DNA from 3 places in the Rhizobium sp. X9 genome. Region 2 is predicted to be linked to each of the others. Evidence: predicted binding sites of a transcription regulator. Region 2 holds the regulator's gene; each other region holds the start of a gene.
The links. The regulator LexA, encoded in region 2, represses DNA repair genes until DNA is damaged. The targets are predictions, from matches to a motif close to TGTTCNNNNTGTGTTCNG.

Region 1: JZY08_RS02085 (PA0069 family radical SAM protein) is a predicted target of LexA. The motif match lies at 3,342-3,359, and genes of this name have one in related genera.
Region 3: JZY08_RS25070 (ATP-dependent helicase) is a predicted target of LexA. The motif match lies at 3,349-3,366, and genes of this name have one in related genera.

The regions. Positions count from the first base shown of each region.
Region 1 is NZ_CP071311.1:427,614-433,373, forward strand. Features, by position in the region: gene JZY08_RS02075 (phosphotransferase) at 1-838, shown strand, start outside; gene JZY08_RS02080 (ribonuclease HII) at 1,009-1,662, opposite strand; gene JZY08_RS02085 (PA0069 family radical SAM protein) at 2,069-3,226, opposite strand; gene JZY08_RS02090 (glycosyl transferase) at 3,470-3,988, shown strand; gene JZY08_RS02095 (glycoside hydrolase family 75 protein) at 4,143-5,003, shown strand; gene JZY08_RS02100 (FAD-binding oxidoreductase) at 5,076-5,760, opposite strand, start outside.
Region 2 is NZ_CP071311.1:1,155,173-1,160,932, reverse strand. Features, by position in the region: gene eno (phosphopyruvate hydratase) at 227-1,501, opposite strand; gene kdsA (3-deoxy-8-phosphooctulonate synthase) at 1,649-2,494, opposite strand; gene JZY08_RS05620 (VOC family protein) at 2,494-3,375, opposite strand; gene lexA (transcriptional repressor LexA) at 3,586-4,308, shown strand; gene JZY08_RS05610 (glutathione S-transferase family protein) at 4,750-5,427, shown strand; gene JZY08_RS05605 (ComEC/Rec2 family competence protein) at 5,445-5,760, opposite strand, start outside.
Region 3 is NZ_CP071312.1:2,230,301-2,236,060, reverse strand. Features, by position in the region: gene JZY08_RS25085 (FAD-dependent oxidoreductase) at 1-1,144, opposite strand, end outside; gene JZY08_RS25080 (LacI family DNA-binding transcriptional regulator) at 1,150-2,220, opposite strand; gene JZY08_RS25075 (prolyl oligopeptidase family serine peptidase) at 2,432-3,169, opposite strand; gene JZY08_RS25070 (ATP-dependent helicase) at 3,494-5,560, shown strand; gene dinB (DNA polymerase IV) at 5,584-5,760, shown strand, end outside.

The DNA of each region.
Region 1 (5,760 bases), 730 kb from region 2:
CGGCGAGCGTTATGTGTTTCGGCTTTCCCACCGCCGTGCCCGTGGCGCAGCCGACGTCAAAAGCGAAACTGCATTTCTGTCCCATCTCTCGAAATCAGGAGTTCCAGTCGCCGGGCCAATTCCGACACGTGACGGTACTTTCTTCGTTCGAGGCCAGTCGCCGGAAGGTGCGCGCGAGGGCGTGCTTTTTAACGCGCTTGGTGGGCGTGAAGTCCATGCCGCTGATGCTGGCGATGCCCGGGCTAACGGAAAGACCCTTGCTCTTGTGCACAACGCGGCAGAGACATTTCCCATCGGCGAAACGCTATATCGACTTGATCTTGAACATTTGTTGCATCGGCCTCTCGCACGAATACGCGACAGCGGAATTGTGGATGATGCGCAGGTTCTCGTTGATCTTCAAGACATCGCCAAGCGCGCAGCAACGGCGATCGAGGCGTCCGATAATCTGACTTGGACATATTGTCACGGAGACTGCCACGGTTTCAATTCGCGTATCAATGAGGCTGGTGAAGCCGTATTCTTCGACTTTGATGATGGAGGCCCGGGATATCTCGCTTATGATCTCGCTGTCTTCCTCTGGGCTCAAATCTCCTTTGGCCGGGAACATATTACCGTCTGGCACGCCTTCGTGGATGGGTATCGGGAAATTCGGCCGATATCGCCTGACGACTTCGAAGCGGCGTTGAGGTTTGTGACGGTTCGTCACTTATGGCTTATGGGTGAACACGCAAGCCGAACCCACGAATGGGGAAGCAATTCTGTCGGATGGATCCCGCGACAGGTTGATTTTCTCACCAAGTGGGAGATCGATCGATTTTCCGATCGTCTGTTCTGACGCTGACGCCAGCGCACCAAGCTGAAAAGATTGGCCGCTCTTTGTCGCAGACAAAGTCACGTTCTGATTTGCACCCGCTTCCCGGTTTCGCCCGTGTTGACCTATTTTGTATTGCGAAGGCGCTGATCGAACGAATTTATCTGAATTTCAAGTTGCGTCCGTCGCCACGATCAATCCTGCTTCAGCGGCCTGAAACTCATCCGGTGCAACGGGCAGGGTCCATGACTTTCGATGGCTCGAAGATGAGCCGGCGTCCCGTAACCGGCATGGCCTTCGAAACCATAGGACGAATGCACGATGCCAGCCCGCTCCATCATCCGGTCGCGGGTTACTTTGGCGATGATCGAGGCGGCGGCGATGGAGAGGGAGCGGGAATCGCCCTTGATGACGGCCTTGGCCTCGCAGGTGATGCCCGGTGGCTTGTCGCGGCCGTCGGCCAGCACGAGGGCAGGGGAGGTTTCGAGGCCGAGCACGGCGCGGCGCATGGCATCGAGGCTGGCGCGCAGGATGTTCATGCTGTCGATCAGGCCGGGACCGGAGGAGGCGACGGAAACGACAGAGGTTTCCATGATGAGCCTGAACAGGCTCTCCCGCTTTATCTTCGTCAGCTTCTTGGAATCGTCGAGACCCTCAGGAATATTGTCCGGATCGAGAATGACCGCCGCAGCGACGACCGGTCCCGCGAGAGGTCCACGGCCTGCCTCATCCGTACCGGCCACGGGCCAGAGGCCCTTCCTTCTCGCTTCCAGTTCGAAAGAGAAATCCGGGCCGGTATCGGTAAGATCGAAGAGGGCAGGAGAATCGGGTGCGGTGCGGCGTTTCATGCGGCGAAACTTGCACACACACCCGATCTCCTGCAAGCCCCCGGAAGCGGGCGATGACAGGCGCGGTGAGCCGGGATCGAGGGGCGTGGCTCACCGTGCCCCTGAGGTCGTCATGACCTTTGATCCTCCAGCGGGGCGGCGGAGGAAAAATGATCGCACGCGAGGCGGCGGTTCCGGGGGGTGATGTCCGGCAGGCCAGGGAAAACCCGCCGGGCATTTCGTCGAGAGCAACAAGACAAGAAGGTTGCTCCTATGGTTCTGAATTCCGTCTGTTAAAGGCTCACAAAGCCTCCAATTATTGGCGAATTATCCTTCATGGTCGGCGTCATCTCCGGACCAAGCCCGAGGATGACGCCGCGTTCAGTTCCGACATTCATCATCCTCGGACACTTTCCGCATCTGCTGCTTAAAGCAGCGATAATTGAACCCCTGCGCCACCCGGCGGCACGAAGAGATCGTCGCGCAGATGAATGCCGCGGCGGACGAGGCCGAGCCGTTTCGTTGCCATCTCGAAACGCCTGCCGATCTGCCAGGCATAGGGACCGGCGCCCTTCATGCGCTTTCCGAACTCCGCATCGTAGTCCTTGCCATCGCGCATGGATCGCACCAGCGACATGACATGCCGGTAGCGGTCCGGATAGTTGCGCAGCAGCCAGTCGCGAAAGAGGGGACTGACCTCCAGCGGCAGGCGCAGCAGCACATAGGAGGCTTCGGTTGCGCCGGCGGCCTTGCCGGCTTCAAGAATGCGTTCGATCTCATGATCGTTGAGCGCCGGAATGACGGGTGCCATCATGACGGCCACGGGAATGCCAGCATCCGTCAGCGCCTTGACGGCCTCCAGCCGTTTTTCCGGCGTTGCGGCGCGCGGTTCCATGCTGCGCGCCAGCTTGCGGTCCAGCGTCGTCACGGAAATGCCGACCTTGGCGAGGCCCTTCCTGGCCATCGGCGCCAGAATATCGATATCCCGCTTGATCAGCGCGGATTTGGTGACGATGGCGACAGGGTGCTCGGCCTTCGCCAGCACTTCCAATATCTGCCGCATGATGCGCCATTCGCGTTCTATCGGCTGATAGGGATCGGTATTGGTGCCGATGGCGATGACGCGCGCCTTGTAGCCGGGTTTCGCCAGCTCCCTTTCGAGCAGCTTTGCCGCATCCGGCTTGGCAAACAGCTTGGCCTCGAAATCCAGCCCCGCCGAAAGCCCCATATAGCTATGCGTAGGTCTTGCGAAACAATAGATGCAGCCATGTTCGCAGCCGCGATAGGGATTGATGGAGCGGTCGAACGGAATGTCGGGCGATTCATTGCGGCTGATAATGCTGCGCGGCTTTTCCACCTGCACCTCGGTGCGGAACGCTGGCAACTCTTCCAGGGTTTGCCAGCCATCGTCGAAAACCTCCCGCTGCAGGGCCTCGAAACGCCCATCCGGGTTGAGACCCGCGCCACGGCCGCGACGACGGTCGATCTCGATCCGCAGGCCCGATGCATCGGCCAGCGCATTGGCAATGTCAGGCGTATGGCGCGGCTGAAAGGCAGCCTGCCCTGAAAGCGTATGGTCTCTCATCTGGATGCTCCAAGGTCATGACGCACCTTTGAAGGCACGCCCAACGCCCTAAACCGTTTCCGTTCGAACAGGCTTTCGCTGCCCCTTCGAATGATTAAATTCCTAACGCAGAAATGAGAACATTACAAGAACAAAAAAGCACGATCAGCATCTTCCGCAGGGTCGTGCCGCGATAAGGCCTCGCAACTTTTCCCGTGACGACCGGAGTGGCAATTTATTGTGCGATGCGTTAGAGCTATGCATATGTTGACAGTCATAATGGAATGCCGGGATCAGGAACCGGAACTGGCGCACACGCTGTCTGCGCTCGTAACCGGTGCCGTGGAGGGGCTTGTAAGCGATGTTGTGGTCCTCGATCACGGTTCGCGCGATGGGTCGTCGCGTGTCGCCGATGCCGCCGGCTGCCGTTTTTATGTGCAATGGGACATTGCCGATGTCATGCATTCGGCGCGCGGACAATGGATCCTGCTGGTCGAACCGGGCGCCCGCCCGCAGAGCGGCTGGATCGAGGAAATCCTCGACTATGTGACAGTGTGTGCGGAGCCGGCGCGGTTTTCCCCATCCCGTTACCACAAACGCCCGTTCTTCAGCCGAATCATCCGCCGCCAGCCGCCATTGGAATATGGCTACCTGATGCCGAAGAAACATGCGGTGGCGATCGCAAAACCCGGCATGGGCCTGTCACAGCTCGTCCACGCGCAAAAGCCGCGCCGCCTGAATGCGGAGCTGGCTCCGGCCTGGACAGCGCGACCTTCAAGCTAAGCTGAAGCGCTTAAACTCTCAAAGTATAATCAACTGAAGACTGAACTGGGTTGCGATACCTGGAAACTGCAAAATTTTGCCGAGAAGCAAGAAGAGGGACTCGACTTCTGCATGAATAAATGCAACCTATACATGTCTTTCAGGGGAGGGTTGCATGTTCTGCGGATTCTTTCAGTCTCATTCTTCTAAAATCCACGCTGCCTTTTGTTTTGCTACAATATTAGCTCTGCCGACGACAGCTTTGTCCCAGGCCCTATGTGGAACGGGGGGCGTCGTTTTCACCACGAAAGAACTCAAAGTTGATGCCGATGGGGCGCCGAACTCCTATCTGGTGAACGGCGAAGGCCTGTCCTACACCTGCGATGGAGTGACCGCGGTGGGGTCAACACCCGATACTGACCGGAATGGATGGCAGAAAAAATGCCGCGATGCCTGGAAGAAAGCTGTTGCGACCGGTGATTATTCAAAGGTCAGAATATTTGGTTTTTCCAAAGACGAAAACAACAGGCCGATAGTTCAAAAGGCTGGCGATCCCCTGCCGGGAAAGGCTTTCATAACGGAGACTTCCGTTTCGGTTCCGGATGGGCCGGCAGGAACACAAAGGCATTGGGTCGATGCCAACGAAATTCCGTATGTTGTTTTGTCTGGTAGTTTTGTGAGGAAGTATGGTGTGAAGGGTGGCGACATAGCCGTCGTTTATCGCCCGGCAACCAAACGTTTCGCCTATGGGGTTTATGCTGACGGCGGTAAGCTCGGCGAAGCGTCCGTGCGCTTCCATCAGGATATCGGCAACAACCCTTTGGTAAACAAGGGTGGCGTCCTGAGAGCAAAATCAGGCATTGCCGACGAGAAGAAAAATAAAGATTCGATCCCGGTCATTACGGTCGTTTTTCCCGGAAAGACGTCTCATCCCACCGTCGACGCAAAAAAATGGCGTGCCGAGATTGCCACGATGGGAAAAGAGCAATTCGACAAATGGGGCGGCATTGAGAAATTGATCGAATGTGCCCGCTAGTTTGAGTTGTCCTATCCTGGCGGAAAGCGGGCGGCGATGGGCCGCCCGTATTCGATCAGATATTCGGTCAGCCTAACCGGCGGAGAGCACCTTGCCGGGGTTCATGATACCGGCGGGGTCGAAGGCATGCTTGACGCGCCGCATCAGTTCCATTTCGATGCCGGGCCGGATGGCGGCGAGTTCGTCGCGCTTCAATTGGCCAATGCCGTGCTCGGCCGAAATCGAGCCGCCGAGCGATAGCACGATGCCGTGGACGATCTCGTTCATATCCCGCCAGCGGCCGATGAACTCGGCCTTGTCGGCGCCGACCGGCTGGGAAATATTGTAATGGATGTTGCCATCACCGAGATGGCCGAAGGCGCAGACGCGGGCGCCCGGAATGGCGGCGATAACCGCCTTTTCCGCAGTCGCCATGAATTCCGGTATCTTCGAAACCGGCACTGAGACGTCGTGCTTGATCGAACCTCCCTCGGGTTTCTGCGCATCCGACATGCTTTCGCGCATGTGCCAGAGCGCCTGTCGCTGCGCTTCCGATGTCGCGATCACGGCATCCTCGACAAGCCCGGCCGTAAAACCGCGCTCCAGCAGCGATTGCATCATCGTCTCCGCCGTCTCCGCTGAATCGTAGGTGGAAATATCGATGAGTGCGTACCAGTCATGCGGATTTTCGAGAGGATCGCGCACGCCGGGAATATGTCTCGTGGTGAATTCCACGCCGATGCGCGGCATCAGTTCGAAGCCGGTCAGCGCTGTGCCG
Region 2 (5,760 bases):
GGCGGGCTAAGAATGGCAGCGACGTCAAAAGAACCCTCGTCATGCCGGACTTGATCCGGTATCCAGCCACAGCGCGTCTGCGCTGCGGGGAGAGTCTTTCGCGATCAAGGACTTGATCGCGCTGGACCCCGGATCGGGTCCGGGGTGACGGAATGCGGATGCTACCGCTCGCCCCTGAATGAGCCCGCCAAGGCGGCGGGCCGCATCACAACCAATACTGCCGGAATTAACCGCGCAGGATCGAACGGCCGGCGTAAGCCGCCTGCGGGCCCAGCATTTCTTCGATGCGGATCAGCTGGTTGTACTTTGCGAGCCGGTCCGAACGGGCAAGCGAGCCGGTCTTGATCTGACCGCAGTTGGTAGCGACTGCGAGATCGGCGATGGTAGAATCTTCCGTCTCACCCGAGCGGTGCGACATGACGGCGGTGTAACCGGCCTTATGCGCCGTCTCAACCGCATCCAGCGTCTCGGAGAGCGAACCGATCTGGTTGACCTTGACGAGAATGGAGTTGGCAACGCCCATCTTGATGCCGTCGCGAAGGCGTGCGGAATTGGTGACGAAGAGATCGTCGCCGACGAGCTGGCACTTGTTGCCAACGAGATCGGTCAGAGCCTTCCAGCCATCCCAGTCGTCTTCAGCCATGCCGTCTTCGACGGAGATGATCGGATACTTGGCGACGAGTTCGGCCAGATATTCGGCCTGCTCGATCGGCGAACGGGTCTTGCCTTCGCCTTCATAAACGTAGTTGCCGTTCTTGAAGAATTCGGTTGCGGCACAGTCGAGACCGATGAACATGTCGTCGCCCGGGCGGTAACCGGCCTTTTCGATCGACTTCATGATGAAATCGAGTGCTGCCGGCGCGCTTTCGAGACCCGGTGCGAAACCGCCCTCGTCGCCGACATTGGTGTTATGGCCCTGCGCGGCCAGTTCTTTCTTCAGCGTATGGAAGACTTCCGAACCCATGCGCACGGCTTCGCGGATGTTTTCTGCGCCGACCGGCAGGATCATGAATTCCTGGAAGTCGATCGGGTTGTCGGCATGCGCGCCGCCATTGATGATGTTCATCATCGGAACCGGCAGAAGATGTGCGTTGGGGCCGCCGACATAACGGTAAAGCGGCAGGCCGGAGGCTTCAGCGGCAGCCTTGGCAACAGCGAGCGACACGCCGAGGATAGCGTTGGCGCCGATGCGTGACTTGTTCGGCGTACCGTCAAGCGCAATCATCGTCTGGTCGATCTGGATCTGGTTTTCGGCATCGAAACCGCCGATGGCGTCGAAGATTTCGGTATTGACGGCTTCAACCGCTTTTTCCACGCCCTTGCCGAGATAACGCTTGCCGCCATCGCGCAGCTCAACCGCCTCATGCGCGCCGGTGGAGGCGCCGGACGGAACGGCAGCGCGGCCCATGGAGCCGTCTTCGAGATAAACGTCGACTTCAACGGTCGGATTGCCGCGGCTGTCGAGGATTTCGCGCGCGATGATATCGGTAATGGCAGTCATGGTCTCTCCCTTGGGAATGGAACAGATATTTTCCGTCGCCTGTCTTAGACGATGGCGAAGAAATTACAATGACGGCGGACGGCGGAAACGGCCCGCCCGCCATTAAAATCGATTGGCTCAAACGGCGCTCACCGCAGCGGCCAGCCCTCAGCCTTTCGTGATGGCGTCGAAAGCCAGAAGCTTTTCCAGCAGTTTCGGCATGTCCTTCAGGTGGACCATGTTGGGGCCGTCGGACGGTGCATTGTCCGGGTCCTCATGGGTCTCGATGAAGAGGCCGGCCACGCCGACCGCAACGGCCGCCCGCGCCAAAGTCTCGACGAATTCGCGCTGGCCGCCCGTCGAGCCACCCTGCCCGCCCGGCTGCTGCACCGAGTGGGTCGCGTCAAACACGACCGGCGCGCCAAGCGATGCCATGATCGGCAGCGAGCGCATGTCGGAAACCAGCGTGTTGTATCCGAAGGACGCACCGCGCTCGCACAGGAGTACATTCGGATTGCCGCTCTCATTGAGCTTGGCAAGCACGTTCTTCATGTCCCAGGGCGCCAGGAACTGGCCCTTCTTGACGTTGATGACGCGGCCGGTCCTGGCGGCGGCGACGAGAAGATCGGTCTGGCGGCTGAGAAAGGCCGGGATCTGCAGCACGTCCACCACTTCGGACACGATGGCGCATTGCTCTTCGGTGTGAATGTCGGTCAGAACCGGAAAGCCGAATTCCTTCTTGAGATCGGCGAAAACCTGCATCGCGCTCTCAAGGCCGATGCCGCGTTTGCCGGAAAGCGAGGTGCGGTTCGCCTTGTCGAAAGAGGATTTGTAGACAAGCCCTATTCCCAGCTTGTCGCAAAGCTCCTTCAGGACACCGGCGATCATGAAGGCATGGTCCCGGCTTTCCATCTGGCAGGGGCCGGCAATCAGCGAAAACCGCTCAGAATTGGAGAAGAAAACCTTGCTGGCGCCATCGCCGGCGGTGACTTTGAGATTGTTCGTAACGCTCATCATTTTTCCTCGAAGGCGAATGTTACGCCCTGACCGGGTGCCGCGGGCACCACCAGGCGGCCGCCCGCTTTTGCGCAGGACACGCCATTAGCAGCAAGCACCGCTTCTGTCACGGCAAGATCGTGTGACAGAAAGACGATGCCCGCGCCGCGCAATCCGCCGTCGCTCCAATCCGAAGCACTCACGGCATGCCCGCCGAAAGCCGGTTTTCCGGTCAATCTGATGTGCGCATTGCCGGTCACGAAAACCATATCACCATCCGGAGATATCGTGCCTTCACAGCCAAACACCGTTTCGATCAGGCGCGCCGCCTTTGCATCGCCGCCGGAAAACAGAACTATTTCGCTGAGGCCAGAGACCCCGTTGGCATGACGCTCCAGCGCCGTGCGGTCGCCCGGCAGGGCCTGTAGCCGCTGGCAACTGAACAAAAAGAAATCCGCAGCCGATCCGCTCGCCGCAAAAGCAAGCCGAAACGCCGCTTCACCCTGCGAACCGTCCGGCATCCGGAGAGGCCGCGAAAACTCGAAGACATCGCCTGCCGAGAGGCCTGAGATCGCAAACCTGTCATGATCGCCAAAGGCATCATCGGTTCGGGCCACGAGCGCCGAAAAACCCTCCTGTCTATCACGCTGCCGGAAGGCCTGATCCCTGCCGGTGAACACATCCCCCTTCTCCACCGAGGCATTATATTTAGCCGGATTAGAAATCGCGAGCGGTTCCAGATAGGTTCCGTCAGCGAAAAAAACACAGGCGTTCTGCGTGCCGAAGGGATGAAGAGCCTCCGGTGCAACCGTGAAACCGAGAGCGCCAACGCGCTTTTCAGCGATTCCGAGAGCCTGCACGGGCAGAACGAGATGATCGACGCTTGCGGGTTTCGTCATTATTTTTTCCTGCTGGCGGCGTAGTCAGTCCCAGGCCGCAATGGTTCGGACCGAAGAAAAGCACAAATGCGGGCAATGAGGCAAATCATCAAAACAACAGATAGCTGCTTCACGAAATTTTAGGGGATTGCAGAACACATATGGAACATATAGTGTTCGTTCTGTATTTGTTTCGCGACTTCCACTACGATTCTCAAGGGTGTTTTCCTCATGCTCACGCGCAAACAGCAGGAATTGCTTCTCTTCATTCATGAACGAATGAAAGAGTCCGGCGTGCCGCCCTCCTTCGATGAAATGAAGGACGCACTCGATCTTGCCTCGAAATCCGGCATCCACCGGCTGATCACCGCCCTCGAAGAGCGCGGATTTATTCGCCGGCTACCTAATAGGGCGAGGGCGCTGGAAGTCATCAAGCTGCCTGAGGCCTATACGCCCGGAGCAAGGCCGCAGCGCGGCTTTTCGCCGAGCGTCATCGAAGGCAGTCTCGGCAAACCGAAGGCGCCGGAACCCGCCCCTGCCCCCAAGGCGCCTGCCAATGATTTCGGCGGGGCTGTCACCGTGCCGGTCATGGGCCGCATCGCCGCCGGCGTGCCGATTTCCGCCATCCAGAACAACACCCATGATGTTGCCGTGCCGGTGGACATGTTGGGCACCGGCGAACATTACGCGCTTGAGGTCAAGGGCGATTCGATGATCGAGGCCGGCATTTTCGACGGCGATACCGTCATCATCCGCAACGGCAACACCGCCAATCCGGGCGATATCGTCGTGGCGCTGGTGGATGACGAGGAAGCAACACTGAAGCGCTTCCGCCGCAAGGGCGCATCCATCGCGCTGGAGGCAGCAAACCCAGCCTATGAAACCCGCATCTTCGGGCCGGACCGGGTTAAGATTCAGGGCAAGCTGGTTGGGCTGATCCGCCGCTATCATTGATCATAAGGGACCGGACGTGGTTCAGTTTTCAGCAGGCGTCATCGGAAGGTGACGTCTGTTGCATAAGTGTGAAGGCTGGTCCGGAGCAGGCCATGATTTTGCGGTAGGAAGCGATACTCTGCGACCTTCAGGATCGACGCCTTTTAGAAACTGATCCAATTTTCATACCGATATTTCCGTCTATATAGCGAAGCGATGCATGTGCCGTTGACCGCGATCAGCGCCAGAACTTCTGCCAAAGTTTTTGCAAGATTGAATTTTCGCCATCGCGTCACGTGACGAATTTCCGCCGTCTCCAAGTGGTGATATTGACGGGGTGCTGCCGTCCATGCCTGCGCCCTGCCATTCATCAATACGGCTTATGGGAGCCATGGATTATTTTCGATATTCCGTGGACGTCCGGCAGGTGTAGAAATGCGCGTCATATCCGGGAGATACGCCATGTACGATCTTTATGTAGCCAACAAGAACTATTCTTCCTGGTCGTTGCGGCCGTGGGTGTTGATGCGCACGCTTGGTATCGCCTTCGATGAAAAACTGGTTCCGTTCGGTGAAGGCGTGTCCTTTGCCTCGTTTTCACCAACCGGCAAGGTTCCCTGCCTCGTCGATGAAGGCTTCAAGGTATGGGAAACGCTTTCGATTGCGGAATATCTTGCCGAAAGACATCAGGGCGTCTGGGCAAGCGACAAGCAGGCAAGAGCCTGGTCACGCTCGGCGGCCAGTGAGATGCATGCGGGCTTCTCCTCGCTGCGTAATCTCTACCCCATGTCTGTCGGCATAAGGGTAAAGCCGAAAGGTGGCGATGCCGGACTTGCGGCCGATATCAAACGCATCGATGCGCTCTGGAGCGAAGGCCTTGCGAAATTTGGCGGACCATATCTCGCCGGCGCTAAATTCACGGCGGTCGACGCCTTCTTCTGCCCGGTCGCATTCCGGTTCCAGACCTACGGCGCGGATCTTTCGCCCGCAGCGAAGAGCTATTACGAAAGGCTGCTCGCCCTGCCCGCCATGCGTGAATGGTATGAGGCCGGTTTGAAGGAGACCTGGCGCGACACGGCGCATGAAGAGGAAATCGGCGGGATCGGCCAATTGACCGAGGATCTGCGCGCCAAGGCCTGATGAACCAAGCTGGCGGCTCATTCTGACGCCGCCAGCAGCCTGTTGACGGCGTCCGGCACCTCGTGATCAAAACGGCCGCTTTTCCAGTCGTAATAACGATGTTCGCTCCACGGCCTGTCCGTTCCGGAGATTGCGGCGCGCAGCCGCCCCACCACCCCTGCCTGGTCCATATTGGCAAAGTCTATTTCCAACGAGCCGATACGTCGCAGTATGTTGCGATTGAGCAGGAGCGCGCCGGAACGGCACTGTGAGAAAGAGGTTCTGCGGGAAACAACAACGATATCGGCGATATCGCAGGCTGTTCCGGCAAAGCGGCCGTCTTCCAGAACGATG
Region 3 (5,760 bases), on a different replicon from region 2:
TATAGGGCGCCATGGCAAGGCCGTGTTCGGTGCCAGTAATATCGCCTCTGAGGCGCAGGCCGCGAAAACCCTGTCCGCCATCGAGGCGCGGTGCTTCCGTCTGCAGCCAGTAAAACACCGAATAGGAAAGATCGGCCGCCGCCTTCAGATGCCGCGCCTTTTCCTCTTCCGAGACATCGATGATGGTACCGTCCATATAGTCGATCATCGGCCAGTTCACGAGGCAGATGTCGGACTTATAAAAACCCGTCGCGAAGTTCTTGCGTGCCGCAATACGACGGAAAATCCAGAGGTTTTCATCGCCACCGCCCTTGCGCTGGTCGGCATCCACCAGCAGCGGATCATCATCCGGATTTGGCGTGAAGGAGCGGGTCGCATGTTCCAGCGTACGCGGATGCGGCGCGGTGAAACCGAGCATCGGCCCACCCCAGAAATGCGGCTGGTACTTGCGCCAGTAGTCGTAATTATCAGGCTTGTCGATCGTCTGATCGCCGTCGACGTGGTCGATTGCAAAGCAGATCGACACGGCCTGCACATTATCAGGCTGGGCGCTGGCCGGCGCACTGGGCTCGCCCGTGTCCGATTGCGCCTCGAACCCCTTGGCATATTCCGTGCCCGTCATCGGCAGCAGATCGCCGAGTTCGGTCGCATCAAGAATATAGTCGGCGGAGATAACGATCTCGGCTCCGCTGTCGCGATGCTTCACCGTAATCGAGCGCACCCGGTCGCCATCCACATCGGCAGCGACCGGGCGGTAGGGCTTGAGCACCGTCAGCCGGTCCGCTCCGACATAGGGCATCAGCATGCTTTCCATCACCGCAAGGCTGACGCGTGGCTCGGCGCAGATGCGGCTGACCCAGCCGCCACCCGGATTGAGGTCGCCCCAGGCGCGCGCGCCTTCCGTCAGTGGGTAATGGTCGCGGTAATATTGGCGCACGCCGTTGCGCAGCGCGCGATAAGAGCGGGTGATACCGAACTGCTCGACCCAGCTATGTTCATCCGACGGCACGGCCTGGCTGGTCAGCTGGCCGCCGATCCAGTCATATTCCTCGGTCATGATCACGCGCTTTCCGGCGCGTGCGGCACCGAGTGCCGCCGCCACGCCGCCAAGGCCACCACCGACCACAAGAATGTCTGCTTGCATCTCTTTCACGTCGTCACATCCGTTTTGTTGACTGGGGACTTATCCGGGGAGGCCGCTGGAGCCGGCCCCAATGTTTCACCCTTGACGGGTTGGCACTTGAGTAAAATCTGACTTCCCGGGCTGCCCGTCTCGATGCGGTTCACCAGCATTGCAGTCGCCTGCCGGCCCATCTCTTCACGGGGAATTTCATAGGAAGTGAAACGCACGGGGCTGCGGCCGGCGCGAATATGGCTGCCGAGCACGACCATCGAAAACACCTCGGGCACGCCAATTCCGCGCTCCCGTGCCAAAGTCTCGACGCGCACCGCATCCGCCAGTTCTATGAAAAATGCCACCGTCGCGCCGCTTTCGATGATCGCATCGAGGATTTTTTCAGCAGGCCGGTTTACCGCCTTTATGTGCACGGCAAGCGTCGCCGCCGTGCCGAGCGCGTCGCTGAAACCTCGCCAGCGGTCGGCAATCGATTCCGCCGGACCGGCAGGGCCGATATAGGCGAGTTTCGAATGCCCGAGCTCCATGGCGTCTTCAACAAGCTGCCGCGTCCCTGCGGCATAGTCGCCGCCAACATAGGGCACCGGCCCGCCGGCATCGTCGCGTCGGCCAATCGCCACGAATGGATAATCTTCCGAGACCAGCCGGGTAAGCTCCTTGCGGTCAAATTCACGACCGAGGACCAGGCAGCCATCGGCGATCCGGAGCCTGTTACCCTCGGAAAAAATCTTGCGGTTGTTGCCGACGCCGGCACTGGTCAGCAGCAGAAGATCGTATGCCTGCTGCTGCGCCTCTTCCTCGATGCCCAACAGGAACGGCGTGAAGAAATCGGCCTGTGCACTTGGAAAAGCGGGCTCATAGGTAAAGACGCCGAGGATGCGATTAAGCCCCTTGGCCATGCGGCGCGCGATCGGGTCCGCGACATACCCTGTCTCGCGAATGACGGCCTGCACGCGTTCGCGTGTTTCTGCCGGGATACGGGCAATCGCGGTCGGCGCACCGTTCAGAACAAGCGACACCGTGGCCTGGCTGACGCCGGCAAGCTTGGCAATATCATTCTGAGTAAGGCGTCTATGGCTGGTCACGCAATGCCCTCCCCGACATTCGTTGACTGCTAATACGTATTAGCTGTTAATGCGCATTAGCGCGACTTCCCTATTCGATGTCAAGAGGGGAAAGACACGCTTTCGGAGAGATGTTTTGACGAAGGCTTGTGAGGTAGCCAGCGCGGCCTAATGACGGCCGCGCTGGGTTGTGGGCTTTTATACCAGCGGTAAAATGGTGTCCGCTGCGGGTTCAGGGTGCCGAAGGCGTCTTTTCATTTGCAAGCTTTTGCTGGAGCAGCCAGGTCCACATTGCCTCATCGCCCAGCACTTTTCCCTCGACCTCTTCATGGTTCGTATCCTCGAAAACCGTCAGCCGCACATTGCGTTTCAGCTCCTGGAGACGCTGGACGAGCACCACCGTATCGGACAAGGGAATCACCTCGTCCCTTGCACCGTGAAAAGCCCAGAAGGCTGTCTTTTCATTGGTGCGATTGAGGTAGTGGCGGATGCCGCCACCGGCAATCGGAACGACCGCGGCAAAAGTTTGCGGAAACTGCTCGGCCATCGACCAGGCCCCAAACCCTCCCCGGCTATATCCGATCAGATAGATACGGCTGCGGTCCACCCGATGATCCGCCACAACCGACTCAAGGACGCTTGCGGCGCGCTCGATCGGATACAGCAGTTCCTCACTTGGATTTTGCGGTGAAAACACCATGAAAGGAAAATCACGTCCCCCTTCGATCAATTTTGGCAGGCCGCTGCTGCGCAGCTTTTCGACGTCGCTCCCGCCCTGATCACCGCCATGCAGCCAAACGACGAGGGGATAGGTTTTGTCCGAGCCGGCATAGTCTTTGGGTGTGTAGAGCAGATAATTGATATCCGACGCGATCGTTGCGTCAGACTTCATCGCCTTCTGCTCGGCAAAGGCAAATGTCGATGTGGCCAGTGCCGCGACAGCGATCAGGCATAGTTTCAGATGCTTCATGCTTTGGTCCTCCCAACAAACACACCTCTTCCCAAGGCGTGACTGGTGAACTCATCAGCCACCGGGTTGGTTCAGTGGCTTGAAAAGCGGTCCGGTCGACACTCCGTGCGCAAGCCGATTGGGTCTGCGATCAGTATTCAGCCAGGGTTGTCCACCGTGGCATCGAAGAGAGAGGCATGCGTTCATTATTTGTTCTGGCCTGCTGTTTGAGTTTTTGCTAATCATTGCGACAGGAGTGCAAAAATGACCAACCGTCTCTGCGGCGGCTGGCATTTTTGAGAAATGCCGTCGTCGTGCGGATAGGCAAATATCAAGGATGCAGGCATGGCGGTTGCCTATCTGGACAAACTGAACGAGCAGCAGCGCAAGGCCGTGGAACATGGCGTTGGACTTTCAGACGGCCACACGGCCGGACCATTGCTGATCATCGCCGGCGCCGGTTCCGGCAAGACCAACACGCTGGCGCACCGGGTGGCGCATCTGATCGTCAATGGCGCCGATCCCCGCCGCATCCTGCTGATGACCTTTTCACGCCGCGCCGCTTCCGAAATGTCGCGCCGTGTCGAGCGGATCTGCAAACAGGTCATCGGCAGCAATGCCGGAACCCTGACGGATGCGCTGGCCTGGTCCGGCACGTTTCACGGGATCGGCGCGCGCCTCCTGCGGATTTATGCAGAACAGGTCGGGCTGAACGTGGACTTCACCATCCATGACCGCGAAGACAGCGCCGATCTGATGAACCTTGCCCGTCACGAGCTGGGTTTTTCCAAGACCGAAAGCCGTTTTCCGACAAAGGGCACATGCCTTGCGATCTATTCGCGCGCCGTCAACTCGCAGACGCCGTTGAAAGAAATCCTGCGCCAGCATTATCCGTGGGTGTCCAGTTGGGAAGCCGAGCTCAAGCAATTATTCGCCGCCTATGTCGAAGCCAAGCAGGCCCAGAACGTGCTCGATTACGACGATCTTCTGCTCTACTGGGCCCAGATGGTCAGCGATCCCGACCTTGCCGGCGATATCGGCGATCGTTTCGACCATGTGATGGTCGACGAATATCAGGATACCAACCGGCTGCAGGCCTCGGTGCTGATGGCGTTGAAACCGGGCGGTCGCGGGCTGACCGTGGTGGGTGACGACGCCCAGTCGATCTATTCCTTCCGGGCAGCGACGGTACGCAATATCCTGGATTTTCCGGCATCCTTCAGCCCGGCCGCCGACATTATCACCCTTGATCGCAACTATCGCTCAACGCAGCCGATACTGGCTGCGGCCAACAGCGTCATCGACCTTGCCCGTGAGCGGTTCACCAAAAACCTCTGGACCGAACGACAGTCACTCGAGCGACCGAAGCTCGTGACGGTAAAGGACGAAACCGAGCAGGCGAACTTCATCATCGACCAGGTGCTGGCCAATCGTGAGACCGGCATGACACTGAAGCAGCAGGCGGTGCTGTTTCGCACCTCCAGTCACAGCGGCCCGCTCGAGGTCGAGCTGACACGCCGTAACATTCCCTTCGTCAAATTTGGCGGCCTGAAATTTCTCGACAGCGCCCATGTGAAAGACATGCTGGCGGTATTGCGGTTCGCGCAGAACCCGCGCGACCGGGTTGCCGGTTTCCGGCTTCTCCAGATGCTGCCGGGTATCGGCCCGAAGAAAGCCGGCAATATTCTCGATACGATCGCGGCAGACCCCGAGCCATTGCTCGCCCTTGCCGAAATTCCGCCACCACCCAAAACCGGCGATGACTGGGTATCCTTCGTTCAGCTGCTGGCGAACCTGCGAAAATCGCACGACGGCTGGCCATCGGATATCGAGCACGCGCGGCTCTGGTACGAGCCTCATCTCGAGCGCATCCATGAGGATGCGGAGACCCGCAAGGCCGATTTGCTGCAACTCGAGCAGATCGCCGGCGGCTACCCCTCACGTGAACGTTTCCTGACCGAACTGACGCTCGATCCGCCGGATGCCACCAGCGACCAGGCGGGCGTGCCGCTTCTCGATGAGGATTACCTGACCCTTTCGACCATTCATTCGGCCAAAGGCCAGGAATGGCGTTCCGTCTTCATCCTGAATGTGGTCGATGGCTGCATCCCCTCCGATCTCGGCGTCGGCTCCACGCATGAAGTCGAGGAAGAACGCCGTCTGCTTTATGTCGCCATGACACGCGCCAAGGACAGTCTGTCGCTGATAACGCCGCAACGGTTCTTCACCCATGGCCAGAATGCGCAGGGAGACCGGCATGTTTACGCGGCAAGAACCCGCTTCATACCGGCAACTCTGTTGCAATTCTTCGAAACCGCCACCTGGCCGCTGGTTTCTGCCGCTGCCTCCGAGCGCAGCGCGCAGCAGATCCGCATCGATGTCGGCGCGCGGATGCGAGCAATGTGGAAATAAGGACGAGCGTACGGGCTGGAACGATGGGTAGCACGGCTGTTCGAAAGATCATCCATATCGACATGGATGCCTTTTATGCATCGGTGGAGCAACGCGACAATCCCGCACTTCGCGGCCTGCCAGTCGCCGTCGGCGGATCGGCGGCACGGGGCGTGGTGGCTGCGGCGAGTTACGAGGCAAGAACCTTCGGCGTGCGTTCC